One region of the Phyllobacterium sp. LjRoot231 genome, then DNA from elsewhere that is predicted to be linked to it. Evidence: riboswitches for the same ligand, from Rfam matches in the RefSeq annotation. Region 1 holds a riboswitch; each other region holds the start of a gene.
The links. A riboswitch is a leader RNA that binds a small molecule or an ion and turns the genes downstream of it on or off. The one in region 1 is predicted to bind cobalamin.
Positions count from the first base shown of each region.

Region 2: another riboswitch for cobalamin. It lies ahead of ACSQ3H_RS08400 (aromatic ring-hydroxylating oxygenase subunit alpha); the one in region 1 lies ahead of bluB (5,6-dimethylbenzimidazole synthase).
Region 3: another riboswitch for cobalamin. It lies ahead of ACSQ3H_RS11695 (CbtB domain-containing protein); the one in region 1 lies ahead of bluB (5,6-dimethylbenzimidazole synthase).

Region 1 is NZ_CAXUQT020000001.1:2,164,279-2,175,063, forward strand. Features, by position in the region: gene ettA (energy-dependent translational throttle protein EttA) at 219-1,868, shown strand; gene ACSQ3H_RS10590 (MOSC domain-containing protein) at 1,988-2,596, shown strand; cobalamin riboswitch at 2,623-2,799, shown strand; gene bluB (5,6-dimethylbenzimidazole synthase) at 2,846-3,598, shown strand; gene ACSQ3H_RS10600 (DUF2293 domain-containing protein) at 3,531-3,848, opposite strand; gene ACSQ3H_RS10605 (ArsR/SmtB family transcription factor) at 3,974-4,981, shown strand; gene metF (methylenetetrahydrofolate reductase [NAD(P)H]) at 4,981-5,907, shown strand; gene ACSQ3H_RS10615 (DMT family transporter) at 6,762-7,661, opposite strand; gene ACSQ3H_RS10620 (alanine racemase) at 7,844-9,070, shown strand; gene ACSQ3H_RS10625 (lytic murein transglycosylase) at 9,073-10,287, opposite strand; gene ACSQ3H_RS10630 (glycoside hydrolase family 25 protein) at 10,404-10,785, opposite strand, start outside.
Region 2 is NZ_CAXUQT020000001.1:1,714,524-1,725,308, reverse strand. Features, by position in the region: gene ACSQ3H_RS08415 (NAD(P)/FAD-dependent oxidoreductase) at 1-724, shown strand, start outside; gene ACSQ3H_RS08410 (3-methyl-2-oxobutanoate hydroxymethyltransferase) at 733-1,530, shown strand; gene ACSQ3H_RS08405 (2Fe-2S iron-sulfur cluster-binding protein) at 1,538-2,623, opposite strand; gene ACSQ3H_RS08400 (aromatic ring-hydroxylating oxygenase subunit alpha) at 2,629-3,870, opposite strand; cobalamin riboswitch at 3,988-4,331, opposite strand; gene ACSQ3H_RS08395 (L-fuconate dehydratase) at 4,456-5,733, opposite strand; gene ACSQ3H_RS08390 (SDR family oxidoreductase) at 5,755-6,489, opposite strand; gene ACSQ3H_RS08385 (MaoC/PaaZ C-terminal domain-containing protein) at 6,509-6,964, opposite strand; gene ACSQ3H_RS08380 (Gfo/Idh/MocA family protein) at 6,965-8,038, opposite strand; gene ACSQ3H_RS08375 (L-rhamnose mutarotase) at 8,049-8,378, opposite strand; gene ACSQ3H_RS08370 (mandelate racemase/muconate lactonizing enzyme family protein) at 8,383-9,495, opposite strand; gene ACSQ3H_RS08365 (ABC transporter ATP-binding protein) at 9,501-10,598, opposite strand; gene ACSQ3H_RS08360 (carbohydrate ABC transporter permease) at 10,605-10,785, opposite strand, start outside.
Region 3 is NZ_CAXUQT020000001.1:2,378,603-2,389,387, reverse strand. Features, by position in the region: gene cobN (cobaltochelatase subunit CobN) at 1-189, opposite strand, end outside; gene cobW (cobalamin biosynthesis protein CobW) at 198-1,256, opposite strand; gene cobU (bifunctional adenosylcobinamide kinase/adenosylcobinamide-phosphate guanylyltransferase) at 1,276-1,800, opposite strand; gene ACSQ3H_RS11700 (CbtA family protein) at 1,800-2,531, opposite strand; gene ACSQ3H_RS11695 (CbtB domain-containing protein) at 2,655-2,831, opposite strand; cobalamin riboswitch at 2,881-3,115, opposite strand; gene ACSQ3H_RS11690 (cobyric acid synthase) at 3,176-4,633, opposite strand; gene ACSQ3H_RS11685 (isobutyryl-CoA dehydrogenase) at 4,752-5,918, shown strand; gene mmsB (3-hydroxyisobutyrate dehydrogenase) at 5,942-6,832, shown strand; gene ACSQ3H_RS11675 (ABC transporter substrate-binding protein) at 7,804-8,805, shown strand; gene ACSQ3H_RS11670 (ABC transporter permease) at 8,934-9,821, shown strand; gene ACSQ3H_RS11665 (quaternary amine ABC transporter ATP-binding protein) at 9,814-10,785, shown strand, end outside.

The DNA.
Region 1 (10,785 bases):
GGATCGCATTTTTATTCTACCAAGACGCGCTTCGACGACCGCCCGTCTTCCCACCACCATTCAATGGCCAGACGCGAAAGCGGGTGTGGCAAAGGAGTAGCTTAACCTGAGCGGATGCCCGAAATACTCCGCCCATCCATTGCCACAGGAGCCCCTTTCGCCTACATACGGCGCAAATTCATGTCCCTAAAATCCCGAACACCGGAGTGACGCGCGTTATGGCACGCCAATTCATTTATCATATGGCCGGCCTGAACAAGGCATATGGAACCAAGAAGGTTCTTGAAAACATTCACCTTTCCTTCTACCCCGATGCCAAGATCGGTATCCTCGGACCGAACGGCGCAGGTAAGTCGACGATCCTCAAGATCATGGCGGGCTTCGACAAGGAATATACCGGCGAGGCCTGGCTCGCTGATGGCGCGACCGTTGGTTATCTCGCTCAGGAGCCCGTTCTCGATCCCACCAAGGACGTTATGGGCAACGTCATGGATGGTGTGGCCGACAAGAAAGCGATCCTCGACCGCTATAATGAAGTCATGATGAATTATTCCGACGAGACCGCCGACGAGGGCGCGAAGTTGCAGGATATCATCGATTCCAAGAACCTTTGGGATCTGGAATCGCAGGTCGAAATGGCCATGGAGGCATTGCGCTGCCCGCCCGGTGATAGCGAAGTAACCAACCTTTCCGGCGGTGAGCGCCGCCGCGTGGCGCTCTGCAGGCTCCTCCTGTCGCAGCCGGACCTGCTGCTCCTTGACGAGCCGACCAACCATCTGGATGCCGAAACCACGGCCTGGCTTGAAAAGCACCTGCGCGAATACAAGGGCTCAGTCCTGCTGATTACCCACGATCGCTACTTCCTCGACAACGTGACAGGCTGGATTCTCGAACTCGATCGTGGTCGCGGTATTCCCTACGAAGGCAATTACTCGGCCTATCTCGGCGCCAAGTCCAAGCGCATGCAGCAGGAAGGCCGCGAAGACGACTCGCGCCAGAAGGCTTTGGAGCGCGAGCGCGAATGGATTTCGGCGAGCCCCAAGGCGCGGCAGGCAAAGTCCAAGGCGCGTATCAAAGCCTATGACGCATTGGTCGATGCGGCCAATGATCAGCGTCCGGGTGATGCGCAGATACTCATTCCGGCGGGTGAGCGTCTCGGCCAGGTCGTGATCGAAGCGGAAGGTCTCACCAAATCCTTTGGGGATCGTCTGCTCATCGAAAACCTTACGTTCAAGCTGCCGCCCGGCGGCATTGTCGGCATTATCGGCCCGAACGGTGCAGGTAAAACCACCCTGTTCAAGATGATCACCGGGCAGGAAAAGCCTGATTCCGGTTCCATCCGTATTGGTGAAACCGTGCATCTTGGCTATGTCGATCAAAGCCGCGATCATCTGAAGGCGGACAAGAACGTCTGGGAAGAAATTTCCGGCGGCAATGAAATTATCAAGCTCGGCAAGTACGAGATGAATTCGCGTGCCTATGTCTCGGCGTTCAACTTCAAGGGCGGCGACCAGCAGCAGAAGGTCGGCAATCTCTCCGGCGGTCAGCGCAATCGCGTGCATCTCGCCAAGATGCTGCAGGCTGGCGGCAATGTTCTTCTTCTCGATGAGCCTACCAACGATCTCGATACTGAAACCCTGGCGGCGCTGGAAGATGCCTTGGAAAAATATGCAGGCTGCGCCGTGATCATCAGCCACGATCGCATGTTCCTCGACCGGCTGGCGACGCATATCCTCGCATTCGAAGGCGACAGCCATGTAGAATGGTTCGAAGGCAATTTCGAGGACTATGAGAACGACAAGATCCGCCGCCTTGGCCCTGACAGCGTCAATCCAAAGCGTCCGAGCTACAAGCCGCTGACACGCTAGATGTTCGTGGGAGAGTGGAGACGTCCTCCCATCACCATTTTTGACGAACCCATCAGGCTTATTTGCTGGTTTTCGTGGCCTGAATTTCTAGTATGCGGGGAATTTCATGGAGTTGCGCAATGACTGACCTGTTTGAAACCAGAACGGAAATACTCCCCTCGCGCAAGCTTAGCGGCCGGGTAGGCGGGCTGTTCGAAGCTCTCGCAGGCGATTTCGTCACGACGCCTGCAGCTTCGCTTGAGCTCACTTTCGATGGGATCGTTGGCGATTTCCATGCCGGCCCCACGCGTAAATCTGGTGGGCGTGAGCCTTGGTATCCGCGTGATACAGAAATGCGCAATGAGCGCCAGCTTTCCATTCTCGCCTCGGACGAATTGGCGGAAGTTGCTGCTGGAATGGGTCTGCCGGCACTGAAAGCTGAATGGATCGGTGGCAATATGGTCATCGACGGGATCGCCTCGCTTTCGATGCTGCCACCGCGCACGTTGATGTTCTTCGAAGGTGGCGTGACACTGAAGGTCGACGGGCAGAATGCGCCCTGCAAGCTCGCGGGACGCTCTATCGGCGAACATGCACGAACTGAGGATCATATGACGACGGCGCTTGATTTCGTCCGGGTATCGAGGCGCCTGCGCGGCATCGTGGCCTGGGTCGAGAAGCCGGGCACCATTCGCGCCGGTGAAAAGGTCGATGTGCGCGTGCCCGAGCAATGGATTTACCAGGCCTGAGGCTTGCGCCGGGAAACTTTCTGTGGCGAATAGATTGAAGGTCCGGTGCCTGCCGCTTGCGGGAGAATCGGGAAGCCGGTGAGAATCCGGCACGTGCCCAACGCTGTAAAGGGGATGGGCCGCGCAGATGCCACGGATATACCGGAAGGCGCGCGGTTCAGATGAACCTCAGTCAGAAGACCGGCCGGACCTTATAGCTCGAACCGCGCGGACGGCGGGGAGGGTTTCAAGCGTTGTTGGGAGTAAACAATGCACGATGTTTCATATGGTCCGGTCACCGCTGATTGCTTTTCCGATGATGAGCGCGCTGCGGTCTATAAAGCCATCTATACAAGGCGCGACGTGCGCGACCAGTTCCTGCCGCGAGCGGTCCCCGAGGATGTGCTGATGCGGCTGCTGGACGCTGCGCACCATGCGCCGTCGGTCGGGTTCATGCAGCCGTGGAACTTCATCATTATCCGGGATGAGGCGCGAAAGGTTGAAATTCATCGCGCTTTTTCTCGCGCCAACGAGGAAGCTAAGTCGCTGTTCAGTGACGAACGGCAAGCGCTTTATGCTTCGCTGAAGCTCGAAGGTATTCTCAAAGCGCCGATCAATCTGTGCATCACCTGCGATCGTACCCGCGGCGGCAAGGTCGTTCTCGGCCGGACACATAACCCCCAGATGGATCTCTACAGCACGGTTTGTGCCGTACAGAACCTCTGGCTAGCAGCGCGCGCCGAGGGCATCGCCGTCGGTTGGGTCAGCATTTACCACGATCAGGATATGCGCCGTATCCTGGGCATTCCGGGTCATGTCGAGATCATTGCGTACCTCTGTATCGGTTATGTCGATGAACTCTACGACACGCCGGAACTGGAAAGGCGCGGCTGGCGTAACAGGCTACAGCTGGAAGAACTGATATTCGAAGAAGCGTGGCAGGGAACCGCCGAGATTAGCTCGGATCTTCCTCGTCCGGGTCCAGCAGGCGTGTTGCCCGCCATTCCGTCAACTTCCGATTGATGGCATCGAGTACGAAGAATCGCGCGGAGTCCTTGTCGTACCCCTCGTCGCGCAAGGCATCGTAATCCGTATGCTGGTGCCGGACATGCGCCACGGCCGCGAGCCAGACGGCGATGGGGGGCGGCAGGCCTCTCATATGCGGTGCGCCGGCGGCAGCTCTTATCGGTTCCGAATCCGAATAGGGTACCGCCGGGAGAAGCAGCGTCAGCGCCTTGTTGATTGCACGCTGGCGGTTTGTTCCTGTGCTCATGCGGATTCCTTGCGTGATTCTCGGTCCTATTTCAGACGCGGCAAAATTTGTCGTCAACGGCAAAAACAACTTGCCAAAATTTTATTTCTCACATAAACATATCTTTATGTCTTTTGAGGTGAATGATGGACAAACGTGATCTCAATCTTGATCTGATGGTCGATACGCTGAAAGCGGCGGCAGAGCCAAGCCGTTTACGCATTCTGGCGCTGTTGTCTCGCGGCGATCTGACCGTTTCAGACCTTACGACTATTCTCGGCCAGTCGCAGCCTCGTGTATCGCGTCATCTCAAGCTGCTGTTTGAAGCAAGCCTCATCAATCGCTATCAGGAGGGTTCCTGGGCTTATTTCCGTTTGGCGGAATCGCTGATCGTCGGCGACATTGCCCGCTCCCTTTTGGATCGTCTCGATTATTCCGATCCTTTGCTGGATCGTGACCTTGAACGACTTTCCTCGGTGAAACTGCAGCGGCGCGAGCGTGCGGCTGCCTACTTCAGTGCCAATGCCACAAGCTGGGACGCGATCCGTTCGCTGCATGTCCCGGATGGCGCGGTAGAAGACGCGCTTGTCAAGATCGTCGGTCGCAAGCCCTTCCAGGCCATGCTCGACGTTGGGACAGGCACAGGCCGTCTTCTCGAACTCTTCGCACCACTTTACGTGCGGGGTGTCGGCATCGACATCAATCGCGACATGTTGACTATTGCCCGATCAAACCTCGACCGCGATGGAATTACCAACGCACAGGTTCGCCACGGCGACGTCTATTCGCTGCCGGTCGATCGGGAATCGTTCGATCTGGTGACCATTCACCAGGTCTTGCACTTTCTCGACAATCCGGCCGAGGCAATTCGGGAAGCCGCGCGCGCATTGCGGGCAGGCGGGCGAATGTTGATCGTCGATTTTGCTCCGCATGAACTTGAGTTCCTGCGCGACAATCATGCGCACGTGCGTCTGGGCTTCAACGACGGGCAGATGCGTGACTGGCTTACCGAAGCTGGTTTGATGCTCGAAGAGAGCCAGGAACTTGAGCCGAAGGACAAGGACAAACTGACCGTCAAATTGTGGCTGGCACGCGACCCACGCCTGCTGATCGCTGATCCCGATTTATCCTCCCGCGTCACGGAGAGTGCATGATGAGTTTTTTCCGCCAATCCCGCCGTTCCGATCTCGGCACCAATATTCGGGTTTCATTCGAATTCTTCCCGCCAAAGACCGAGGTGATGGAAGAGCGGCTTTGGGAAACGGTGACGCGCCTTGCGCCGCTTCATCCTGAATTCGTGTCGGTGACCTATGGTGCTGGCGGCTCCACCCGCGAACGTACTGCCCGTACGATCAAGCGCATCCTGACGGAAACCGACGTCAATGCCGCCGCCCACTTGACCTGCGTCGATGCGACGAAGGAAGAGGTGGATACCGTTGTGCGCGAATTTGCTGCCATGGGCGTCAAGCGCTTTGTGGCGTTGCGCGGCGATCCGGTCAATGGGGTTGGCGCTTACTATAAACCAACTCCAGGTGGTTATGAAAACGGCGCTGAACTCGTTGCTGGTCTCAAAGCCTTCGCCGATTTCGACATCTCCGTTTCCGCATATCCGGAAAAGCATCCGGAAAGTCCAGACTTTGCTACCGACATCGACATGCTGAAGCGCAAGGTCGACAATGGTGCGACGCGTGCGATCACGCAATTCTTTTTCGAGAATGATCTCTATGAGCGTTATGTCGAAAAGGTTCGCCGCGCTGGCATCTATATTCCGATCCTGCCCGGCATTCTGCCCATCCATAATTTCACGCAGGTTACCAATTTCTGCTCGAAGGCTGGAACGCACATTCCCGCATGGCTTGCCGAACGGTTTGATGGGCTGGAAAACGATCCACAGACGCACGCCTTGGTCTCGTCAGCGGTTGCCGCCGAGCAGGTGCTCGACCTGGTCGAGCGTGGTATCCAGGATTTCCATTTCTACACGATGAACCGGGCTGATCTACCCTTTGCCATCTGCCACTTGATCGGCATTCGTCCGGGTAGCAATGCGGTGGAAGCCAATCTGGCTGGTGCTGCTGCCTGAATGAATTTAGAGCCTTTCATGCCTAAATAGAATCGTTCTGCCGGAGGGAATTCGTGGACAAGGTCGAGGGATTTGGCGAGGCCGATGCCTTTCCATCGGACGATGCCGGAGCCCGACGGATTTGGCCCGAATTCACCCGGCCCACTGGTCGAACCGCATTTCTCTCGAAATGCGGATAATTCGACCAGTGGGTTTGAAAGCTTGTTGGTTTGCGGATGCAAACCAACGGCTGGGTTTCCGGCTGGCGGCCAACCACTTTGTCAGGCGGCATCGGACGATGGAAAAGCATCGGCCTCGCCACCTTCCGCGTGGATTGTCTCGCCATCCGCGAAACAGAACTGTTTCTATTTAGGCATGAAAGGCTCTAGCAACGGAAACGGCCCGGTTGCTATAACCGGGCCGCTCCACTTTGTTTCACTCGCTTAACGGTCAGAGACCATCTTCGTAGCGCTCTTATTTAAATTCAGGGTATTAGTCCTACGACCATTGCACCAATAAATGCGAACGCTGCACAGATCATAAGGACATTCATCGATCGAGTTAGTCCCATCGTTTGTCTCCTGCAGTTAACCGCTCTAGCATAGCGCAAATTTGCCACATAAAAAGCCCAAATATTACGGTCCTGTGACATGGCCCGTAGAAATTTTTTGCCCAATAATCTTAAGTTTTTGAATTTAAACCCATTTAGTGCGGCATAAAAATATTCAAATCACGATAAAATGTTCGCATACTCGGTATATTTTTGCAGTGCAGCAAAAAGGTCACACCCTATGAGCATTACCAAATTCTGCCACATTTAAGACAGGATTAAGCCACGGATTTCGAGCTATGGGACTAAGGATATATTGAAAACTTTAGGCTTTTTGCTGCTTTCGCAGGACGGCGAGAAATCTGCCATCGATCGTCAACAATCCAAGAGCAATCAATGCCATACCGAGGAAGTCGTGGGCGGCCAGATGTTCGCCGAGAAAAATTGTTCCAAGCAGAATGGCGCTGACCGGGACGATTAGCGTGACGAGCGAAGAGTTGGTCGCACCTGCGGCTCGGACGATTGAAAAATACAGGATGTAAGCGAAAGCAGTCGATAGCAGGCCAAGGCCGAGGATGGCGGACCAGACGCCGTTGTCGATGGATGCCACATCCGGAATTCCGTCATAAACGAGCACGACCGGAATCATGATTAGCGTCGATGCGGTCATCTGACCGGTGGATGTTACGGTGGGTGGCACACCCTTGAACCGCTTGGCGAGTATGCCGGCAAAGGCATAGGAGAGGGTCGCGCCGATAACCGCTATTTCCGCCCAAAGCGGACCACCCAAACCGGTCAGAACGCCGGGCCCGATCATAACCACAAGTCCGAATATGCCAAGGAGAATGCCGCCAAGCTTGTTTGCCGTGACCTTCTCGTCAACCGTAAGCACTGTCGCGATGAGCACCGTCCAGATTGGCGTCATTGCGTTGAGGATCGACTCGACGCCTGCGCCAAGGACTGTCTGGCCGATGAAAAGCAGCGAGAAGGGGATGACGTTCATCAGCAGTCCCAGACCAGCAAAGCCGAGTGCATGTTCGCGGTAGTCCCAAAACTTGATGCCGCGACCCAAGAGATAGAGGTGCAATGCCAAGGCAGCTATGATCACGCGAAACAGGACGAGCGTCAGCGGTGGTACAACCTGAACTGCGATACGGGCAAAGAAAAAGGAACCGCCCCAGATTGCGCCAAGCAGAAGCAGCTGGAACCAGACAAAACCGGACATGGCGAGGGGATCACGCGGGGTCACTTCAGCAGTGGACACAAATCTCACCCTTTCAAGTAAAGTGCAGTGGAAATCGCTTCTACGCGCGTGCCGATATAAAGCCACCCGTTTCTTGCAGCAATATCCGACTTTCGCCCGTCACTTTCAGTTGCTAAGACTTCCGGATGAAGCAGAACATACAGATGCAACGATTCGCCTCGGCCCGTGATGCAGCGCTTATCCTGCGGCCAGATCAACCCGTCTATTGCTTCCGGCCGCAAGTTCTGGTCGACGACGCGCACCAGTTCATGAAGATGTTCCCGGGCGAGACGGCTTATGCGGTCAAGACCAATGGCGAAAATCTTGTGCTCGAAACTCTGGCACGCAATGGCATCAGCATTTTCGATGTGGCATCCCCGGGAGAGTTCGAAGCGGTGCGCAAGGTCGCACCAGACGCGCAGATGCTTTATATGCACCCAATCAAGGCGCAGTCGGACATTCGCCTTGCTCTCGAAACCTATGGCATTCGTGTTCTGGCGGTGGATCATGAAGATGAGATCGCCAAGGTGACGCGTATCGTGCGCGCGCTGGACATCGATCCGGCCAGCATAACTCTCTATGTGCGGTTGCAAACCAAGGGACACGCCGCATACGAATTGTCGAAGAAGTTCGGCGCAGCACCGGCACATGCGGTGGAGCTTCTGCAACGGTCGGACAAGATCGGTTATAAAGTCGGATTGTGTTTCCACGTCGGCAGCCAGATCGAAGACCCTGACACCTATGAACGTGCATTGCGTTCAGCGGATTGGGTGCGGAACCGTGCGGGCATGCCCTTTGCGGGTCTCGATGTTGGTGGCGGTTTTCCCGCCGAGTATGGCCATGATCCCAAGCGCAAACATGTCGAGATGCCATCACTCGGCCAACTGATGTCGCGGCTGCGCGGCGATATCGCGGAGTACGGTTTCGGTGATTTACCTTTGGTGGCCGAGCCGGGCCGCGTTATCGTCGCTCGGGCGTTTTCATTGATCGTGCGTGTTCTTTTGCGCAAGGGCAGACGGCTCTACATCAATGACGGTATCTGGGCTTCCCTGTCGGATTCATGGACCGGCAAAATCACGCTACCTGCCCGCTTCATCCCCGATCCAGCCAAAAAGCATCGAAATGGCAATCCCAAGGAAATCGTGCCGTTCCGGGTGTGCGGCGCAACGTGCGACTCCGTCGATATCCTGTCACGCCCGTTCTGGCTGCCGGAAACGATCGACACTGGCGACTGGATCGAGATCGGCCATATCGGCGCCTATTCCCTGTCGCTGCGCACCCGCTTCAACGGCTTCTATCCCGACACTTTTGTCGAGGTTGAGACGCCTTTCGATGAAGGTGATCGGCCAGAAGGTTTTGCCTCGCTCGAGACGATGGCACCGGCGCAATAGGGTTACAGCTTGCCGAGGAGTTCCGGTGTTGGCCATGCATCGGCGGGCAGACCAAGGCGAATCTGTTCGTCGCGCACCGCATCGCGGGTGAGAATGCCGAACACGCCATCGATCTTCGGGCCCATATCGTGGCCGCGCGCCGCAAGCTTGTTCTGCAGTTCTTTCATTTGATCGGGATTGAGCCCGGCTTCAGGATTGGTCGGTTCGAGCGGGCCTGCGCCGGCCAGGCGGGTGGCGAAATAGGCCGCTGTCGTTGCATAGATGATCGATTTGTTCCATTCGACAAACACGTCGAAGTTTGCGTAGGACAGGAAGGCGGGGCCCTTGCGGCCCATTGGCAGCAGCAGTGATGCATCGCCATCGTCGGGACCGAGCGGTCCCTTCATACCGGTAACGCCCCACGCGGCCCATTTGGAATGGGGCAGGCGGTTGGTGCGCATGGCGTTCTCCCAAGGCAGTTCCTCCGTGAGCTTTACTTCCTCCAGCCACGGCTCACCCTTGCGCCAGCCAAGATCGTGCATCACACGCGCAGCGGTCATGATCGCATCCGGCACGCTATGCTTCAGATCGACCTTGCCATCGCCATCGCCATCAACGCCGCGCTCGAGATAATCGGTCGGCAACATCTGCATCTGGCCGATCTCACCCGCCCAAGCGCCGGTCGTCTTCGCGTCTACGACACCGCCGTCGAAAAGCTTCAAGAGAGCGATGAGCTGCGGTCGGAAAAGCTCTGGCCTGCGGCAATCGAATGAGAGGGTGAGGAGAGCGTTGAGCGTGTCAAAATCACCCTGAACCGCACCGAAATCCGTCTCAAGTCCCCAGAAGGCCGCTATCACCGGTCCGGGAACACCATATTCCGCTTCGGCCTTGGCAAAGGTATCTGCGTATTTCTTGAGGTTCACCGCGCCCTGTTTCAAGCGATAGTCGGAAACCATGCGGGAGGAGAAGGTCAGGAAAGTCTGATTGAAGACTCCTTGGGCGCGATCACGTTCCAGCACCTTGTCGTCCATTGAAGCCTTGAAAAGCTCATTGATGCCCTTGTCGGCGACGCCTGCTGCTTTTGCCTCGACAATCAATCCATTGAACCACGGCTCCAGTTCACCACCGCAGGCGGGCTTTGCCACTACCGGTTGCGTCGGCGCCACCTGATCCAGAGCATGGGCAGCGCTGGATATAACAAGAAGGCTAGCGGCAAGAGCAATCGATAGTTTGTTCATCAGGGAAATCTCGTTGATAACGGGCGCATCCAGTACACGCGGATTTTTCCTGCTAATGCACGAATATATGGATGGCGTGAAGTCAAAGAATGGCGAGAAAACACCGAGTCCGAGCTTTATCGCACCTTGTTGCGCACCAGCCACTGTTTCCAGGCGCTTTCATTGCCCGCAAAAACGTTGATGTCCGCATCGCCGCGGATGCCGGGGACTGCTCCGGTCCCGGTATATTGCCAGAACGTCCAGGGATGCGGCCCGTACTTCTCATCGGGATGACCCGCAACCGAGCGCAGCCAGAACGGATAATTGGCAAGTTGCCTCAGATCGTTATCGTCGAAGAAATCGACGGTCGTATAGATGATCGGGCTCTTGCCATAGTGGCGCTCGAGAATATCCATGAAGGTCCGCATTTCGCTGCGCACGACGGCGGCGTTGGGTCGGAGCTTGCAGGTTGGAGAAGCGGCGTTCCACTCCATGTCGAGAACTGGAGGCAACGCGCCA
Region 2 (10,785 bases), 450 kb from region 1:
CGTGATCGAAGCGCAAAGCCGCATCATGATGCGCGGCGTTCCACAGGAAATCGCCGAGGTTATCGACACGCGTCACCGGGACGAAGGCGTAACCATCCTCTGCAATACCGGAATTGTCTCCATTGCCGACACTGCAGACAATGTTGCGATCACGCTTTCGACCGGCGACGTAATCTTGGCCGATCTTGCCGTGATCGGCATCGGCGCCAGCCCGGTCACCGCGCTGGCAGAAGCTTCCGGCCTTGAGACAGGCAACGGCATTGTCGTCAATGATTGGCTGCAAACCAGCGATCCGGACATCTACGCGGCTGGCGATTGTTGTGTTTTCCCGCTCGCCATCTACGGCGGGCGTCGGGTGCGGCTCGAAGCCTGGCGCAATGCTCAGGAACAGGGCGCTCTGGCTGCGCGCAACATGCTCGGCGCGCAAGAGCCGCATCAATCGGTTCCATGGTTCTGGTCCGATCAGTACGAGCTTGGCCTGCAGGTGGCTGGCCTCTCGGACGAAGGCACGCAGACCATCCGCCGCGACCTCGGCGATGGCGCCTTCATTCTGTTCCACCTTGCTGCCGACGGCCGTCTTGTTGCCGCCAGCGGCATTGGTCCCGGCAATACGGTGGCGAAGGGCATAAGGCTCGCCGAAATGTTGATTGCCCGTGGTGCAAGGCCGGATCCCGCACAGCTCTCCGCATCGGACGTCAAGCTCAAATCACTGCTTGCAGCATAGGGCGGGACATGAACAGCAAACGACCGACCGTAGCGGACATACTCGCGCTGAAAGGCCGGCGTCAGTTGACCATGCTGCGCGTAGAAACGCTGGAGGAGGCCGAAGCGGCAGAGCGAGCCCGTGTCGACATGCTGTCCGTGCCGCCAGCGCTGCTGTCGCCGGAGTTTCGCGATGCTGCGCCTTCAGTCTTTACGGTGCCGGGACTGGAGTATGGCGATTTCATTACGGCTGAAGACTATATGCGGGCTGCGTTCAAGGCGTTGCGTGCAGGCGGCGATGCGGTTTATTGCGCCGCCAGCCTCGCCACAGTGCGCCGCATGCGCGACGAGGGAATTCCCGTTTGCGGCCATGTCGGGCTTATCCCATCCAAGGCGACCTGGACCGGAGGCTTCAAGGCTGTGGGCAAGACGGCGCAAAGTGCGCTGGAGATATGGCGGCAGACGAAAGCGCTGGAGGAAGCCGGCGCATTCGCGGCCGAAATAGAAGTCGTGCCTGTTCCGATTGCGACAGCGATTTCCGAGCGCACATCGCTGTTCATGATCTCGATGGGCGCAGGTGCGAGCTGCGATGCGCAGTACCTCTTCGCGCAGGATGTTCTTGGCACAAATCGCGGCCACTATCCGCGTCACGCCAAGGTCTACCGCAACTTCACCGCCGAATATGATCGCCTGCAGCAGGAAAGGATCGCAGCCTTTTCCGAATTCGTCGCTGACGTCCAGTCGCAAAACTATCCCGGTCCGGAACACATCGTCGGAATTCCGCGCGATGAGCTGGATCGATTTTTAAAAGAGATTTCTGATACTTAGTTTTTAATCAGGCTTCAATCTCGACATTGCCGAGAGGCTTGGAACAGCAGGCGAGGACATAGCCCTCGTCGATCTCCTCGTCGAGAATACCGCCATTGTGGTCCATGTCGACATCGCCGGAAATCTTCATCACCTTGCAGGTACCGCACAGGCCCGACTCGCAGGCTGCCGCGATGCGAATGCCAGCGCCCCGCGCCGCCTTCAGGATCGTCTCGCCCGCCGCACACGGCACGTCCATGCCCGACATCGAAAAGGTCACCGTCGCCGCGGTTTCGACAGCCTCGGTCGATATCGCATCCAGCATAGGCAGTACCGGCTCGGCGGCAGGGCCGAAACTTTCCTGATGATAGTTGGCCATGTCGAAGCCGGACGCTTCCAGCATCGCCCGCACGTCGCGCATGAAGCCTTCCGGCCCGCAACAGAAGATCGTCCTGTCCTTGAAGTCTGGCGCGAGCAGGGGAAGCTTTGGCGCTTCGAGCCGCCCCCGAATACCGGTCCAGACCTGACCCATCTCGTGTTCCTTGATGAGGAAGGCGAGCTTCAGGTTCGGCATGCAGCTGGTGAGATATTCGAGTTCCCTGCGGAAGATGATGTCGCTGGGCCGGCGCGCGCAGGTCACGAAATTGATATCGCTTTGCGGCGCACAATCATGCATCCAGCGCGTCATTGACATCATGGGTGTGATGCCGGAACCCGCCGAGATGAACAGATATTTCTCGCCGGGATGCTTCCGCATGGAGAAATCGCCGAGCGGGCCGAACGCCTTCAGCCGCGCACCCGGTGTCAGATGATCGATCATCCAGCGCGTGCCAATACTGCTGTCCTGCGCCTTCACCGTCACGGCAATGGTGAACGGCCGCGACGGACTGGAAGACAGCGTGAAGGTGCGCAAGACAGCTTCCGGCTGCACCGGCAGTTCGAACGTCATGAACTGGCCCGGCTCGTAGCGGAACCAGTTATGGTTGTCCGACCTGAAGGTGAAGGTTTTCACATTGGGCGCTTCCTCAATGATTGACAGGCACTCCAAGAGATGCAGACGGTCGTTCCACGGCTGCATCTGATCGAGGTGCGGATAGCTTTGAGGAAGGCCCATGTTCACTATGCTACCCTGCTGAGTTTCTTGTCGCCGGAAAGCCGCGTTTCCATCGAGTTGCTGTACCATTCGAGGAATTGCAGCACACCGCCTTCATGCTCGACCGAGTAAGGGCCGGGCTCATAGGCGGGCGAGCGGATGCCGAAAGCGTTTTCTTCAACGATACGGCGGTCCTGATTGTTGGTTTCGAGCCAGACATGTGTCAGTTCTTCGATATTGTAATCGACGCCTTCAACCGCATCCTTGTGCACGAGCCACTTCGTCGTGACCTGCGTCTCGTTCGGGCCAAGGGGAAGCACGCGGAAAGATATCGCCTGATCGCCCAGAATATGGTTCCACGTGGTCGGGTAGTGATAAAGCAGCAGCGAACCGATCTGCTTGGCATTGACGTCATCGCTGAGTTGCCTGCCGACCGCACGCTTGCCACTGATCGTGTAGCTCTCGGCACCGCTGAGCAGCGGCACACGCGTTGCACGATACTGCCCGTCCTCGGCGATGCGGAACACACTTGGGAGGCCTACTGCCTCACACTTCTCCCAATGCGCAACCATTTCCGGATCCTCTTTGGAGCCCTGGATGCCGGTAGCGCTGGGTGCTTCGGGGAAGGTCTTGCACAGTTCCGGGTGATTGGCGACGCAATGGTAACACTCGCGATTGTTTTCCCAGACAAGCTTCCAGTTGCCCTTTTCGACGATTGAACTCTGAAATGCGACTTTGGTTTCGGTCAGGCGATGTGGAGCGAGATAGGGTTCGAGCAGAGCACGCGTTGGGCCGAAATCCGGAGCAACGGGCGCGAGGCAAATGAAGATATAGCCGCCGACGCTCTCACAATGCACCGTTTTCAGGCTGTGTTGGCTGGCGTCGAAATCGTCGCCCATCTGGCGGGCGAACAGTAGCCTTCCATCGAGCTCATAGGTCCATTGATGGTAGGGACAGACGAGCTTCGCTGCCGTGCCCTTTTCGGCAGAACAAACGCGCGAGCCGCGATGGCGGCACGAATTGTGGAAAGCTCTGATCTGTTTCTGGCGGTCGCGGACAATGACGACTGGATAGTCGCCAACCTGGACCGTGAAGAAATTACCCGGCTTCGCCACTTCGCAATCATGGCCGATGAACAGCCAATCGCGATAGAAGATGTTTTCCATGTCGAGACGGTAATAGTCCGGATCGGAATAGAAGGCCTGTTCGAGACCGTAGCCGGGTTTCCGGTTTTTGAGGTTCCGGAGCAGTTCGTTCGTTAAGTCCATGTCGTGTCCTCGCCCTTATAGCCGCGAAAGAACTGACTGGTGGTGAAGGAGAACCTCCGCGCAAGTCAAACGTCGCCTGCACAAAATCATGCTCCTTGATCGCCCACCGCGATCAGTTGGTTTATCTTCCTCAAGGCTGGTTTCCGGGCTCTGGAGTTGCCGTTTCGGGCCTCACGGCGCCTTCCCGGGATTGCGGTCCCAGTGGCTGTTTTGCCGCGTTTCACTCCACTACCGTTGCGGGGGCAGCGCCGGGTTTAAGGATGTGATGGAATTCAGATCAGGGCGAGCCGAAAATGATGCTTTTCGAGAACCGGAGCGCAATGGACTTTTGGGTCCATGAGCCCCGGGAGCGCAGAAAGGTATCATTTGCAGGCCGCCATGGTCTGGATTTACACATCCTGGACCGGCTTCCCAATTCTCCGCTTCCCCTAGAAAGCGGCACCTCAAGTGCCCCGATAAAAGCACCGGCCATGAAAAAAGAATAGGCGCGGAAACGACATCGCATTTACGCAAGGCGACACGCATCATGAAACGAGAAACGGTGGCATTTCCGCCACCGAATCTCACCATTCAGGAACATCTATTTTACGGGCGATACAAATACTGCTTGATCGACTCCGGCTTCATCTCGATCGAGAAGCCGGGCAACACCGGCGGCATATAGGCTGCATCCTGGATATTGCAGGGATCAACGAAGTGTTCATGCAGATGGTCGACATATTCGATCACCCTACCCTCCTTTACGCCGGATACAGCCACATAGTCGATCATCGATAAATGCTGCACATATTCGCAAAGCCCGACACCACCGGCATGCGGCCAGACCGGAAGCTTGTATTTCGCCGCGATCAACAAAACCGCGAGCACTTCGTTGAGCCCACCCATGCGGCAGGAATCGATCTGCACGACATCTATCGCGCCCTCGGCGATGAACTGCTTGAACATGATGCGGTTCTGGCACATCTCGCCTGTCGCCACCTTCACCGGGCTGATGGCCTGGCGAATCTTGCGATGGCCTGCCACATCGTCGGGGCTTGTCGGTTCTTCGATGAAGAACGGTTTGACGAAGGCAAGCTTGTTCACCCAGTCGATGGCTTCATTGACTTCCCAAACCTGATTGGCGTCGATCATTAGGATACGATCTGGCCCGATCACCTCACGGGCAATGGTGAGGCGACGGATATCGTCGTCGAGGTCGCGGCCGACCTTCATCTTGATATGCTTGAAACCAGCGTCCACAGCTTCCCGGCAGAGACGGCGCAGCTTCTCGTCGGAATAGCCGAGCCAGCCCGCCGACGTTGTATAGCATGGATAACCTGTCGCTTTCAGATCAGCGATGCGTTCCTGCTTGCCCGCCTCCGCGTTGTGCAGGATTTCGAGCGCTTCGTCCCTCGTCAGCACGTCGGTCAGATAACGAAAATCGACGATATTGACGATCTCCTCCGGCGTCATTTCGCCCACCAGCTGCCATACTGGTTTCCCCGCTTCCTTGGCCAGCAGGTCCCACACCGCATTGACCACGGCTCCCGTCGCCAGATGCATCGCGCCCTTGTCCGGCCCGATCCAGCGCAGCTGGCTATCGCCAGTGACAAAGTGCCAGAAGCGGCCCGGATTCCCCTTCACCCAATCGAGTTCCAAGCCAATGACAAGGTGTTTCAGCGCCTCGATTGCGAGACAGACGATTTCATTGCCGCGCCCGATGGTGAAGGTCAGCCCATGGCCGGCAAGCCCATCGACATCCGTGTCGAGGACGACATAAGCGGCCGAATAGTCTGGATCCGGATTCATCGCATCCGACCCATCGAGGCTTTGCGAGGTGGGAAAGCGGATATCGAAAACACGAAGATCGGTAATGCGGGTCATAATATTACTCCTGTGGAGACCTTAGACGGTCCATCCACCATCGATGTTGTAAGCTTGACCCGTGGTGTATGTTGCGCCAGCGAGATAGACGGCAAGGTCAGCGATTTCTTCCGGCAAGCCGAGACGGCCCATGGGCTGGCGCGCAATGAAGGCGGCGCGTGTCGCATCATAGTCGCCACCGGCGCGCATGCGCTGTTCCAGCGACGGGCTTTCGACCGTCCCGGGGCAGATCGCGTTGCAGCGGATTCCTTGCGTGATGTAGTCGGCAGCAACCGCCTTGGTGAGACCCAGCACGGCAGCCTTGGTCACACCATAAGCGAAACGGTTCGGCACGCCTTTTACGCTGCTTGCCACAGACGACATGTTGACGATCGCGCCGTCCTTACGCTCGATCATGCCCGGCAAAACAGCTCTGATCGTGCGGATCATGGCGCGGACATTGAGATCGAGCGCAAAGTCCAGGTCAGCATCCGGCATTTCAAGAATTGAGCCACCGTGCACGAACCCGGCGCAATTGAACAAGATGTCGATTGCGCCGAGCTCGCCAATCACCCGATTGACTTCGTCCGTCTTCAGCACGTCGAGCTTGCGAGGCTTGATGCCTGCCTCCTTTGGCAGCGCGTCCAGCAGCTGCTGGTTGATGTCCGTCGCATGAACGATCGCGCCTTCGCGGGCGAACGCAAGCACCGAAGCGCGGCCAATGCCCTGCCCCGCTGCCGTGATCAGAACACGCTTGCCTTCAAGCTTACCAGTCATTTCAAATCTCCATTCGGCTTTACGTCGCCTTGCTCTTACGCTCGGCTATCAAAATATGGTCGGCAGCGAGCACCACCTCGTCGCGTTGATTGATGACCTCGCAGCGCTCGACTATGCGCCCGCTGTCGGGCCGTTTCGGATCATCATCCTTGGCGCTTATTGTTACGCGTGTGCGGATCGTATCGCCAATGAAAACCGGCCTGACGAAGCGCAGGCGGTCGTAACCATAGGAAAACGCCACGGGGTTGATGAGGCTTGCAGTTAGCCCGACACCGATCGAAAAAATCATCGTGCCATGGGCGACGCGCTGGCCGAAAGGTGTGGTCTTCGCGAATTCCGCATCCATGTGATGCGGAAAGAAATCGCCCGTATGGCCGGCATGCACCACAAAATCCGTTTCTGTGATGGTACGCCCGGTTGTGACCCGTACATGGCCGAGTTCATAGTCCTCGAAATAGATCGCTTGTTCGGACATTTACGCCTCCGGCTTTTGTGCGAGCCGCGTTGCCGGCGCTGCACTGGATTGATAGGCCGCTTCGACCAGCGCCATTGTGTGCCATGCATCCTCAACTGAACTCACAAGTGCATTGTCCTCGCCGCTGGCAAAGCGTTGCAGATTGGCCATGCGCCCGACGAACGCATCGGGGAACCAGGCACCGTTCAAAGGGATGTTGACCCACTCCGAGCCATCCTTCGGGTAGATCATCAATTCGTCCGGCTCGCCGCGCGGATAGTCGAGATTGACACCGAGTTTCACATAGGCCGCACCTTCCGTGCCGCTTACGCGGAACTCGCAGGCCTGGAATTTGCGCCCGAACTCGTGATCGTGGTTGATCGACAGCGAACAGCGCACCCTGTCGCCGTAGTCGAGGATAGCGCTGGTCCGGGTCTGCGCTACCTTGTGGTTGGGATGACCCAGTGTCTTGGCATGCACGCCTAGCGGATTGCCGAGGACCTGCCGGATGAGGTCGATATAGTGGATCGAATGCATTGCAATCTCGACACGTGGCAGATCGGCAAGAAACGGCCACAGCGACCACGGCGTATCCAATGCCAGCCAGGCATCGAAATCGATGACTTCGCCGAGCCAGCCCTGTGCAATCGCATCTTTCAGCGCCAGCATCATCGGCGCAAACCGTAGCTGGAAATTGACGGCGGCGGTGATGTTGCGCTCGCGGCAGATGCGCAGGATTTCGGAGGCTTCCGCGAGGTCGCTGCCCATCGGCTTCTGGATCAGTGCGAACGAGCCTTCCGGCAGGGCTCTCAGCACATCGGCATGGCGAGCTGGTGGCGTAGCGAGATCGAAGATCGCATTCTCTACTGCAGCAGCCTCAGCGACGGAACTAAAGGTCGTGACAGCCCACGCCTCGGCCAGCTTCCGCGCCTTCGCCTGATCGGGGTCGAAGAGCCCAGCAATCGGAAACCCACCTTTTCTGTAAGCCGGATAGTGCGCATCGCCGACAATGCTGCCCGCGCCGAAGGTCACGATCGGGCGCGGCTTCGCCGGTAGCGGCCAGCTCTGCTGCAAGGTTGCGGGGTCAAAACTCATCATGCGTCCTTCAATCGAGATGGAAAACTTCTTCCATCATCGCCCACCATTCGCCTTCGGCGCGGGAGTCGAGCGGCACCTGGCAAGGCATACATACGGCCCACCATTCCTTGTTCTTCGGGTTGTCGGCCATCTTGGCCATATCGGCCTCGAAGTCCGTGCCGTGGTACTCCCATGTTCCAAACAGGATGTTCTCCGGCTCGCGCAGGAAGATGGTGTAGTTGCGGATATTGCAGCTCGATATCAGCTCGAGGATTTCCGGCCAGACAGCGGCGTGCAAGCGCTTGTATTCGGCAATCTTGTCGGCGTTCAGCCCGATCATCATCCCCATACGTTGCATGATACTAGCTCCGTATCTCGGTGGTGAATTCGTCAACGCTCCGCGCTTTCACCGCGTCCCAGTCCCAGTCTATACCGATACCGGGCTCCGACGGCGCAATCGCATAACCGTTCTCGATGCGCATCTGCGTGTGCGTAAGGTCATCAAGCTGCGGAATGTATTCGACATATCTGCCGTTCTGCGCAGCGCAGGTCAGGCTTACATGCAGCTCCATCAGGAAATGCGGGCAGACCGGCATGTCGAAGGTTTCCGCCGTATGCGCTACCTTCAACCAAGGCGTAATCCCGCCGATACGGCCGACATCCACCTGCACGATGGAGCAAGCGCGCTTCTGCATATATTCGCGGAAATGCCGGATCGAATAAAGCGACTCGCCAATTGCAATCGGCGTCTGCGTTGAAGATGAAAGCCGCACATGGCCGTCTATATCGTCGGCCGGCAGCGGCTCTTCCAACCAGGCGAGATCGACATCGCGCAAAACCTGCGAGCGGCGGATGGCTTCATCCAGCGTAAAACCCTGATTGGCATCGGTCATGATCTCGAATCCTGCACCGACAGCGTCGCGTACAGCCGATAGCCGGTCCAGATCCTCGGAACCATGCGGCCTACCAATCTTGACCTTGGCTCCCTTGAAACCCTTGGCCTGCGCTTGCAGCGCATCATCGACCAGCGCCTGCTTTTCGATATGCAGCCAGCCGCCTTCGGTCGTGTAGAGCGGGCAGCGATCCTTCGCGCCGCCAGCAAGTTTCCACAGCGGCAGGTTTTGCTTCTTCGCCCGTAAATCCCACAACGCGATATCGACGGCTGCCAGTGCAATCGCCGTGATCGCGCCTATGGTCGTTGCGTGGGTGGCGAATTCCAGATCCCGCCAGATCGCCTCGATCTGATCGGCATCCTTGCCGAGCAGGCGCGGAACCAGATGATCGGAAAGCAGCCGCATCACCGAGGAACCGCCCGTGCCGATCGTGTAGCTGTAGCCCGTACCGACAGCGCCATCGCTGTCGGTGATGGTGACGATGGGCGTTTCCTGGCTGACAAAGCTCTGGATCGCATCGGTGCGCAGCACTTTCGGCGGCAAGTCCACCATACGCAATTCAACTTTTTCGATCTTTGCCATAGCTATTATCCCCGCAAGGTTTTGCCGGTTTCAGGCGAGAACAAATGCGCCTGCGACAGGTCGAAACTGAATTTTACCACTTCACCGGCGCCCGTGGGACGTGGATTGAGCATACGCGAAACCCATTCGCGCTCTGCCATCGTAATAAATAGCAGCGTCTCGTTGCCGAGCGGTTCAGTAATCGATACCGGCAGCTCTATCTCATGCACATCGGTGGCCTCACCAGAGTTCAGTCCGTGGCCGGTTGGATAAATGTCATCGGGGCGCAAGCCGAAAATCACCTTGTCGCCAGCCGCCACCTTGCTACGGAACTCGATCGGCAGCGGCAGGGTCTGTCCACCGGCAAACACAAGTTTTCCATCTGCAATAGTGGCCTCGTTGAGGTTCATCGGCGGCGAACCAATAAATCCGGCGACGAAGCGTGTCGCCGGCCGTTTGAACACTTCCTCCGGCGTTCCGACCTGTTCGATATAACCGTCGCGCATGATGACGATGCGATCTGAAAGCGTCATCGCTTCCACCTGGTCATGCGTCACATAGATCATGGTCGCCTGCACCCTCGCGTGCAGACGCTTGATCTCGGTGCGGACCTGCGTGCGCAGCTTGGCGTCGAGGTTGGAGAGAGGTTCGTCGAACAGGAATACGTCCGGCTTTCGCACAATTGCACGACCCATCGCTACGCGCTGGCGCTGGCCACCGGAGAGCTGCGATGGACGGCGATCCATATACTTGTCGAGGTCGAGGATCGCGGCAGCCTCGTTAACCCGGGTATCGATCTCGGCTTGCGCAACCTTGCCGATCTTCAGCGAAAAACCCATGTTTTCGCGTACCGTCATATGCGGATAGAGCGCATAGGACTGGAACACCATCGAGATATTACGGGCACGCGGCGGCAGATCGTTCACCGGCTTGCCGCCAATTTCGACGACGCCGCCGCTGATGTCCTCGAGTCCGGCAATCATGCGCAGCGTCGTCGATTTTCCGCAGCCGGACGGACCTACCAGCGCAATGAACTCGCGATCTTTGACTTCCAGGTCGATGCCATGGACCACATCGACATTGCCATAACTCTTGACCAGTTTCTTTAGTGTTACGGGAGCCATAACGAGTTAACCTTTCACCGCGCCGAACGTCAGTCCGGACACGAGATGCTTCTGAATGATGAAAGTGAGCGTGAGCGCCGGAATGATCATAACCACCGCAAGGGCGCACATGCCACGCCAGTCGATGGTGAACTCCGACGTGTAATCGAGAAGGCCGACAGGCAGCGTCTTCGAATTCACCGAGCGG
Region 3 (10,785 bases), 210 kb from region 1:
ATGCGACAGCGCCATCATGTTGGCGAGGCGCAGCGACACCGCGCCATCGCCCTGCTGCCGTGCTGAGGCTAGACTCGCGAGTTCGGTATCAGCGGCAGAGAGAAACAGCACATCTCCCGGCGTCTGGCCGAGATCAATCGCCTCGGTGCCTTCGGCTATCGTGCCTTTCTGGGCAAGCAGGAGGTGCATTCAGTATCCTATGACCAAGCGGCGGCTGCATTTACTGCCGAGGTTATGGCGACGGTATCGATATCATGCAGGCCGATGACGACCAGCCGCGTCTGGCGCTGCTCACCGGGATGCCAGCTGCGGTCGAAGTAATGTTCGATCCGCGACCCTACCGCTTGCACCACAAGCCGCATTGGCTTGCCGGGCACGTCGACGAAACCCTTAAGCCGCAGGACATCGTGATCAACAATCACAGCCTTCAGTTTCTCAACGAAAGATTTTGGCTCGGCTACCGGACCAAGACCGACGACGAAACTCTCAAATTCATCGTGATTATGTTCCTCACCGGCCGCATGTTCTATCTCATGCTGCGATTTGCGGTTGACGATATCCTCCTCGGTACCAACACCAAGACCGAGCAGCAACTCATTGCTGAGCTTGCCGAAACTCGCCGAAATCATGTTGAGCGAGCGCGACGAACGGCTTTGCACATCGCCCTTGACCCCGTCGAGCTGTTCGCTGCTGATCAAATCGGTCTTATTCAGAACGATCAGATCGGCCGCCCGGATCTGGTCCTCGAACAATTCTTCCAGCGGACTATCATGGTCGAGCGATTCATCCCGAACGCGCTGCGCATCCACCTTGTCGTGATCATCGGCAAAGCGTCCTTCGGAAACAGCAGCAGCATCGATCACTGTAATCACGCCATCAACGGTTACCTGCGTCTTGATCTCGGGCCAATTGAAGGCGGCGACCAGCGGCTGTGGCAAGGCTAGGCCCGATGTCTCGATCACGATGTGATCCGGGCGATCAGGACGGTCCAGCAATTTGGTCATTGTCGGGATGAAATCGTCAGCCACCGTACAGCAGATGCAGCCATTGTTGAGCTCGATTACATCCTCATCGCGGCAAGCTTCGATACCACAACCCTTGAGCAGACCACCATCGACACCCAAATCACCAAACTCATTGATGATCAGCGCGATACGCTTGCCATTGGCGTTTTCGAGCAGGTTGCGGATCATTGTCGTCTTGCCCGAACCGAGGAAGCCGGTGATGACCGTTGCCGGAATCTTGTGATCAAGCATCTTGTGACCCTGCATATTCTTATCCCTTCATTTTGAGCGGCAGTCCTGCTGCCACGAAATAGACTGTTGCCGCAGCGCTAGCCACGGCTTGATGGAGGCGGCCCGCATCATCGCGAAACTCGCGCGCCATGCGGTTTTCGGGAACAATGCCGAGACCAACCTCGTTGGAAACAAATACCGCGGCGCCCTTGAGGAGCGGCAGCACCGCAACAAGTTTCGCCGTCTCCGCCTCTATATTGCGCTCGGCCATCATCAGATTGGTGAGCCAAAGCGTGAGGCAATCCACAAGCACCGCTTTGCCGTCCGCACATTCGTTTTGCAAGGTGCCGACAAGGTCGAATGGTTCTTCGATCGTCACCCAGGAGGCACCGCGCCGCTCTTTGTGCAGCCCGATCCGCTCCGACATTTCTTCGTCCCAGGCCCTTCCGGTGGCAACATAGACGGCATCCATGCCAGATGCCTCTATCAGACCTTCCGCAAAGGAGGATTTACCGGAACGCGCGCCGCCCAACACAAAGGTGACCCCGCGTTCCAATGTCGACATCAACCCTCCAGCTCCGATGCCGCATAGTGCTGGATGGCAAAGCCGAGCGCCGTTCCAAGAACTACCCAGAAGAACAAATTGGTCGCCAGAGTCGACACGGCGAATTCTGAAGCCAGTGTGGGTGGTACTGCCGATGTAAGGTCTTCAACTTCCGGCGCACCGTAAACATGCGGGGCGACAATCAGTACGACGCCCAGAACTTTGGCCCAGATTTCCTCGCGTAGAACGATGAGATAGACGCCGCCCGCTGTGAGCACAACCGTGATAAGCCACCACGCCTGCCGCGCGGCGAGGTCGGCAGCAGGCATTGCTGGCAATTCCGGTGCAAGGCTGAATGCGGGCGCAAGGTTGAAAATGAAGAACCCCGCAAGACCCCAGTAGATACCGTTCTGCAGCGTGATCTTGCGGCCAAGGAAAAGTGCCGCGGCACCTGTAACGAGCGCAAAGCCCGCGCCGGCAACGAGGTTGATCAGTAGGGTATTGCCAAAGCGTCCGAATGGCAGTGCCGGGCTGGCCTCTTCTGCGTGTTCATGCGCAACCATCGCAGCGGGGGTACTTTCCGCGGTCGTTGCCGCAGCCGGCTCAGCGGTTGCGTGCTCATGCCCACCGGCATTTTCATATTCTTCGGCATGAAGAATAAGCGGAACGTTCCGCACATACATGGCCGGCGTCAAAAGGATACCGGCAAACAAACCAGCTACGATCGTAGCCAGGAGATATTTGACCAACATGAATCTGCTCCCAAATCCTAAAGCAAGCTGCCGGGTACGCAAAAACGCCCCCGGCAAACAAACCGTAATTTTTCAATGCGTAAGCGCTGGAGGCTGAATCTGTTTATTCAGCCAGTACCAGACTCAATGGCAAGGGAATCCGTATGAATGGCGGGTGTCATGCGCTGTGTCATGCAGTGTTTCGGAATGGGAAAGACCGACACCGTAAATGATGAATACACCAAGCATAAGCGAAAACACCGCCGTCGTCAGACGCGAAGCGAGCGGGAGAGAAATCGTCGAAGTACGTGCAGCAGCCATAACAACCTCCGTGCAGGGCCAGAAGGGACAATCCCCTTCGGTTTTGGGCACTATTGCCCTATGACTGGCAGGTCTCCTGGCTCGCGGGTCGCAAGATCAATGCCGCCTTCCCGGTTTCCCAGTGGCTGCCATCGGCTTTCGCTTCTGGCGCTGACATTGACCCTCGCCGCTCTACAGTCGCGGGGTCGGCTGCGGTTTGGCCGCCCTGATGGGTACGGCCGTCGCATTCCCTTTTGATCCCATGGCCTTTGGCCGATACGGGAACCAATCATGGGTTGGACGTTATTCATCAAGCGCCGGAAATGTCAAACGAAACTGCGAGAGCAACAACAGTTGCCGCGTCATCAACGCAGTTTAGGCATCAGTAATGCGTCGATATCGAGGACTTCCGCCAGTTGGCCGGCTATCGAATCGAGAGCGGCATCCACGCCGGCGTTGTAATCAACGGTGTCGGCAGCGATTCCCATAGATCGTAACAATGCCGCTCTGAAGGCATCCGCCCCGAACAGTCCATGCATGTATGTGCCGAAAACTTTACCGTCGGCGGACATCGCGCCATCTTCGATGCCATTAATGCGGGACGTCGGACGCGTGCAATCCGGCCCAGTTGTTCTGCCAAGATGAATTTCATAGCCTTTCAACGGCAGGTCGAACTGTAGCGAGTGCGCCACGACGTTGCGCACGGTCTTCTCTGGCTCCATCACCGTCTCGATGTCGAGATAGCCGAGGCCTTCGACTTCCGTGACACTTCCTTCAATTCCATCGGGATCGCGGACCGTCCGGCCAAGCATCTGGTAACCGCCGCAAATGCCGATAATGTGGCCGCCACGCCGCCTGTGCATGTCGAGATCGCGGTCCCAGCCATTCTCGCGGAAACGTAGAAGATCACTAATCGTCGATTTGGAACCCGGAATAATTACCAATCCCGCATCCGGCGGTAGCCTCTCCCCGCTCCGCACCATGATCACATCCACCTGCGGTTCGGCCATCAGCGGATCGAGATCGTCGAAATTGGCGATACGATCAAGCACTGGCACCGCGATTTTCAGCGCTTGTCCCTCACCCTTGACCAACCGCTCCAGGACAACGGAGTCTTCCGCCGGTAAACGCGAGGCATCCCGCAGCCACGGAACAACACCAAACGACGGCCAGCCGGTAAATTCGGTGATGGATTTGAGCCCATCATCGAACAGCGAAACATCGCCGCGAAACTTGTTGATGATGTAGCCAATGATCATGTCGCGATCCTCGGGTTGCAGGATCGCGTGCGTGCCAACGATCGACGCGATTACGCCACCCCGGTCGATGTCACCAACCAGAACGACCGGCACGTTGGCCCGTGTGGCAAAGCCCATATTGGCAATGTCCCCGGCGCGCAGGTTGATTTCCGCCGGTGACCCCGCACCCTCGACGACAACGAGATCGGCGCCATCGCGTACGATATCCCAGGACGCCATCACCGCATCGAGAAGCTGCGCCTTGAATTTCTGATAGTCACTGCCCTTTGCCTGCCCCCAGACCTTGCCCTGAACGATGATCTGACTGCCGGTTTCCGACTGCGGTTTCAGGAGGACCGGGTTCATATGCACTGATGATGGTACGCCGCATGCAAGTGCCTGGAGCCATTGCGCCCGGCCAATCTCGCCGCCATCGTCGCTGACCGCTGCATTATTGGACATGTTCTGCGGTTTGAAGGGACGTACTTTCAACCCGCGATTGCGAGCAAGCCGGCAAAGTCCAGCCACCAGGACGGATTTCCCAACATCAGAGCCTGTTCCCTGCAACATGATTGCGCGTGTCATGGGCTTTGAGTAGCGGATATGTCTTTCTCTTCCTAGCCCCATCCAAAGCTCATCTGAATCGTTGCGCCACTTGGCGCATGGGATAGAGTGATGGTAACCAGAATACAGGGAGGTTAGCATGGATACGCTCGTGGATTCGGCGTCCGGCCAATTCGAGCTAAATGAGGATCAACTGGCAATCCAGGACATGGCCCGGGCGTTTGCAGCAGACCGCGTAGCGCCCAATGCGCTCGCCTGGGATCGTGACAAACATTTTCCGGCAGACGTTATTCGTGAAACCGGCCCGCTGGGCATGGGCGGGATTTATGTGCGCGAAGATGTGGGCGGGTCGGGGCTGAAGCGGCTGGATGCCGTGCTGATTTTCGAAGCGTTGTCGGCGGCGTGCCCGGCATTCTCGGCGTTCATATCGATTCACAATATGGGAACATGGATGATCGATCTGTTTGGCAATGAGGAGCAGCGTCAGCGCTTCGTGCCGAGACTGACATCCATGGAGTGGCTTGCCAGCTATTGCCTGACCGAGCCCAATTCGGGCTCGGATGCCGCAGCGCTGAAGACCCGTGCCGTGCTCGATGGCGATCATTATGTGCTGAACGGCGCCAAGCAGTTCATTTCCGGTGCGGGCGATTCAGATTTGTACGTCACCATGGTACGCACTGGTGAGGATGGGCCAAAGGGAATTTCGGCGCTTGTCATCCCGAAGGATGCTCCGGGCCTTTCCTTTGGCGCCAACGAATACAAGATGGGCTGGAACGCCCAATCGACCAGGCAGGTTATTTTCGACAATTGCCGGGTTCCTGTGGCAAACCGGCTTGGCGAGGAAGGCGACGGTTTCCGTATCGCCATGGGAGGGCTCGATGGCGGGCGCCTCAATATCGCCGCCTGCTCGCTTGGCGGCGCACAGTCGGCGCTCGACAAGGCGGTCACTTATGCCGCTGAGCGCAAGGCTTTCGGCAAGGCAATCAACCAGTTCCAGGCCTTGCAATTCAAGCTTGCCGATATGGAGACGGAGCTGTCCGCCGCGCGCATGCTGCTCTATACCGCTGCCTCGAAGCTCGACCGCAAGACCCACGACGCATCGAAATGGTCGGCCATGGCGAAACGCTTCGTCACCGACACCGGCTTCAACGTCGCCAATGACGCACTGCAAATCCATGGCGGTTATGGCTATCTGCACGATTACGGTGTCGAGAAGATTGTGCGCGACCTGCGTGTTCACCAGATTCTGGAAGGCACGAACGAAATCATGCGGGTCATCATCGCGCGGCATATGACCAGTCAATGAACTTATCAGGGAGAAACGCTGCGATGACGACAGTTGCATTTATCGGTCTCGGACATATGGGCAATCCAATGGCTGCCAATCTGGTCAAGGCTGGACACAAGGTCCTTGGCTTCGACCTTTTGCCGGAAAATCTTGACGTGGCGCAAGGCAATGGTGTGACAATCATGGCAAGCGCCGGTGCCGCCGTCGCTGATGCCGACGTCGTCATTACGATGCTGCCGGCGGGAAAACACGTGCTGTCCGTCTATGAAGACGTTGCAAAGAGCGCCAAAAGCGGCACCGTTTTCATCGATTCATCCACAATTGATGTTGATTCCGCCCGCAAGGCCCACAAAATTGCGCGAGATAACGGCTTGTTGTCGGTTGATGCGCCGGTTTCGGGCGGCATCGGTGGTGCAGCCGCGGGCACGCTGACCTTTATGGTTGGCGGGAGCGCTCACGCATTCGCCACTGCAGAACCGATCCTGAAGCCAATGGCGGGCCGCATTGTCCATTGCGGCGAGGCTGGCAACGGTCAGGCCGCCAAGATCTGCAACAATATGATCCTCGGCATCTCGATGATCGGCGTCAGCGAAGCCTTCACTCTGGCAGAAAAACTCGGCCTGTCACATCAGGCGCTGTTCGATGTCGCATCGACCTCGTCCGGTCAATGCTGGTCGCTAACCACCTATTGCCCCGTTCCGGGCCCCGTTGCGACTTCCCCCGCCAATAATGGTTATAAACCCGGATTTGCGGCAGCACTGATGCTGAAGGACCTGAAATTATCGCAGGAAGCCGCCAAGAGTGTTGGTGCAGCGACACCACTCGGCGCCCACGCCGAAGAGATTTACGCTCAATTTGGCGCAGCGGGCAACGAGGGCTCGGATTTCTCCGGGATCATCAACTTCTTGCGCGAGTCAAAGCGCGAGAGCTGAACATTCGACGGAAAACACCAAGAAAATCCCGAAATTTAGATTTGCTTAAGCTCTCGCTAACCTCGCGGTAACGATGTCCGGTTAAAACTTTACGGGTGAGCAGATCAAGACCCTGCTCTCCTGCTCCGGATCAGGTACTGCGTACCGGAGTCGCATTTTCTGCCGGCCTATCATCCGGCAAAACCACATGTAATTGGAAAAAAGACCGCGCTGCGCCAATTGGGACAGGGCGGTTTTTTATTTTTCTGAGGTCAAAGAAAAACCGCCACCTGACAGGCAGCGGTTCCAGGACGAATTTGTTGGGAGATCAGCCGGCCGAACGCGTCCAGATGAACGAGACCGCTGAGGCAATGCCGCTTTTCGCATTACTGGAAGGCGCGTTGCGCTTTTCAGTAGCATTCCACGAAATGTGTACGCGATTATTGCGGTTAAAAATGTAGAGCATTTCTGCACCTCGAAGAGAAAACTGTTGTTGCCCTTCAAATGCGCTTCTTGCCTAAAGTTTGATCAGGGAAATTCGCCATGGCGTGTCGCTTTTACTGCATTCGCTCCAGCAAGTTTGCATGGCAGTCCTGCTAAATTCGCCTGCCGGTCCTGAAGATCGAGGCGCTTGTCAAGAAAAGATAGCGTGGCGCGAACAGAAGAGCTTCAATCGCGGCACACATCACAACCAGGCAAGGCATGACCGTTTCAAGTGAATTGACAAAGGAAATTGCCTAAAGCGTTGATCTTTCATCTATTGGTTTGTTACGATACCGCCATGAGCATTGTCACATTGGCACCGCATTCATTCTCCTGGCGTCGCTATATCGACAGGCCTTGTCGCGATGCACCGCATTTATTCAAGGAAAGCATTGCATTCTGCCGGGATAAAGATGCCAAATGGCACGTAAGCGAGCAACTGGGTAGGACAGTACCAAGTTAGAATTCGTATTCGGGTGAACTGTCAAAAAGAGTGGGAGATAAAACACATGAAGAAGCTACTCGCTTCAACTATATTGGCCGCTGGTCTCTTCGGCTATGCCGGATCAGCATCGGCCGCGGAATGCGGTACCGTCACAATCGCCAACATGAACTGGCCATCGGCCGAGGCCTTAGCCAATCTGGACATGCTTATCCTTACAGAAGGCTACGGCTGCGATGCGGAACTGGTCGCTGGCGATACGGTTCCGACCTTTACATCGATGATCGAAAAGGGACAGCCGGACATCGCGCCGGAGGGCTGGCTCAACACCGTCCGCGACCAGCTTGAGAAGGCGGTCAAGGAAGACAAACTGGTCTTTGCAGCGCCTGCAATCACCGAAGGCGGCACCGAAAGCTGGTGGATACCAAAATATTTCGCTGATGAGCATCCCGACATCAAGACGATCGCAGATGCAATGAAACATCCTGAATTGTTCCCCTCCCCGGAGGATCCGAAAAAAGGGGCGGTCTATAATTGTCCATCGGGCTGGGCCTGCCAGATCACGACGGCCAATTTCTACAAAGCCTATGGAGGCGACAAAAACGGCTTCACACTTGTTGATACAGGTTCGGCTGCCGGTCTCGATGGCTCGATCGCCAAGGCGTACGAGCGCAAGGAACCATGGCTGGGATACTATTGGGGCCCAACCGCTATCCTCGGTAAATATCCTATGGTCAAGCTGGACAATGGCGTGCCGTTTGACGAAAAGGAATGGAAACGGTGCACTGTCGTTGCCGACTGCCCGGATCCAAAACCCAATGGATGGGCGAAATCCGATATTTATACGGTTGTAACGAAGAAGTTCGCTGACTCTTCAGGTCCGGCGTTCGACTATCTGAAAAAGCGGCAGCTTTCGACTGAAGAGTTCAACAAGCTGCTTGCCTGGATGGTCGACAATCAGGCGACAGGCGAAGATGGCGCCAAGTACTACCTCAAGAACAATGAGGCGGCTTGGTCGAAGTGGGTTTCTCCTGAAGCCGCTGAGAAAATCAAAGCAGCTGTACAATAGTAGTCAGATACGGCGAAGCAAACCTTCGCCGTATCCCACTCTGGATAGGTTGAACGCCATCACGTTCAACCACTTCAGTCATTCGAGAGCATAACGTTCCGGCTGAATATAGAAGGGGGTACCAACAAATGGATTGGTTCTACTCATTCCCGAATATGAATGATGACACGCTGCGCAATCTGAAGAAAGCAATGGATGAAGGTTTCAAAGCCTTCACCCGTCAATACGGCGATGTTATCGAGTCGTTTTTTCAGCCCCTGCAGTATTTTCTTATCCAGGCCGAGCGTTTCATGACGACAACACCGTGGCCGATCATGCTCGTTCTCATTGGCGGCATTGCATGGATTGCCAGCCGTAACTGGACAATTGTCGCGGGTACAATCATTACCCTCCTCCTCATCGGCTATTTCGATATGTGGAGCGACGCGATGAAAACCATCGCCATGATCTTCGTTGGCACGGTCGTTTCCATCGTCATTGGTATCCCGATCGGCATCATCATGGCGCGTTCTGACGGTTTCCAGCGAATGGTCAATCCGATCCTTGACGTGATGCAGACAATGCCGAGCTTCGTGTATCTGATTCCGGTTGTGATGTTGCTCGGTATTGGCAAGGTCCCAGGCCTCATCGCCGTGGTGATCTACGCGATCCCGCCGATGATACGCCTGACCAATCTCGGCATCAGGCTCGTCGACAAGGATGTGCTGGAAGCCGCTGACGCATTCGGCTCATCGAGTTGGCAGCGTTTGAGGAACGTTCAGATTCCGCTCGCCCTTCCGACGATTATGGCTGGCATCAACCAGACAATCATGATGGCACTGGCCATGGTGGTCATCGCATCGATGATCGGCGTTCAGGGTCTCGGACAGCCCGTCTTGCGTTCGGTCAACGGCCAGTTTTTCTCGCTTGGACTTTTCAACGGCCTTGCCATTGTTGGTATAGCCATCATCTTTGACCGCGTTAGTCAGGCCTATGGCAAGCGTCTTCAGAAGCACCAGGAGGTTGTCCATGGCTGATCGTTCGGTTCAGGGAGCAGGCATCAAGATCAAAAACCTGTACAAGATATTCGGGCAGAGGCCGCAAGCCTATGTCGAGGCCGTCAAGAAAGGCATGTCGAAGACCGAACTGAACGAACAGCATGGGCACGTTCTTGGCTTGCGCGACATCAATATCGACATGCCTGCAGGTTGCATTCAGGTGGTCATGGGTCTTTCGGGCTCAGGCAAATCCACGCTGATCCGGCATATCAACCGGCTGATCGATCCGACGGCAGGTGAAGTCATCATCGATGGCGCCGATGTGTGCAAGATGAACCAGAACGATCTGCGCCAGTTCCGGCGCCACAAGACGGCGATGGTTTTCCAGAAATTTGCTTTGCTGCCCCATCGTACAGTGCTGGATAACACCGTCTATGGCCTTGAGATCCAGGGTCTGTCGCGTGAAAAGCAGGAAGAACAGGCCCGGCGCTGGATTGGCCGAGTCGGACTGAAAGGTTTCGAGGATCACTATCCCAACCAGCTCTCAGGCGGCATGCAGCAGCGTGTTGGTCTCGCTCGCGCGCTTACCAACGACGCCCCTATCCTCCTGATGGACGAAGCTTTTTCGGCACTCGATCCGCTCATCCGCATGGACATGCAGTCTGTCCTTCTGGACCTGCAGAAGGAAATCAAGAAAACCGTCGTTTTCATCACCCACGATCTCGACGAGGCGTTACGCCTTGGTGATCGCATCGCGATCCTGCGCGATGGTGAAGTCGTTCAGCAGGGTACCGGCCAGGACATCGTTCTGCAACCTGCCGACGAATACATTTCGAGCTTTGTCAAGGAAGTGAATCGCGGACGCGTCATCATGGTTGATACCATTGCCACGCAATCGGGAGCACCAGCTTCAACAGGCGGCGTGACGGTCAAGACGGGCACGATCCTCGAGGAAGCAGCCAAAACAATGACCGATGCCAACCAGCAATACGCCACGGTTATC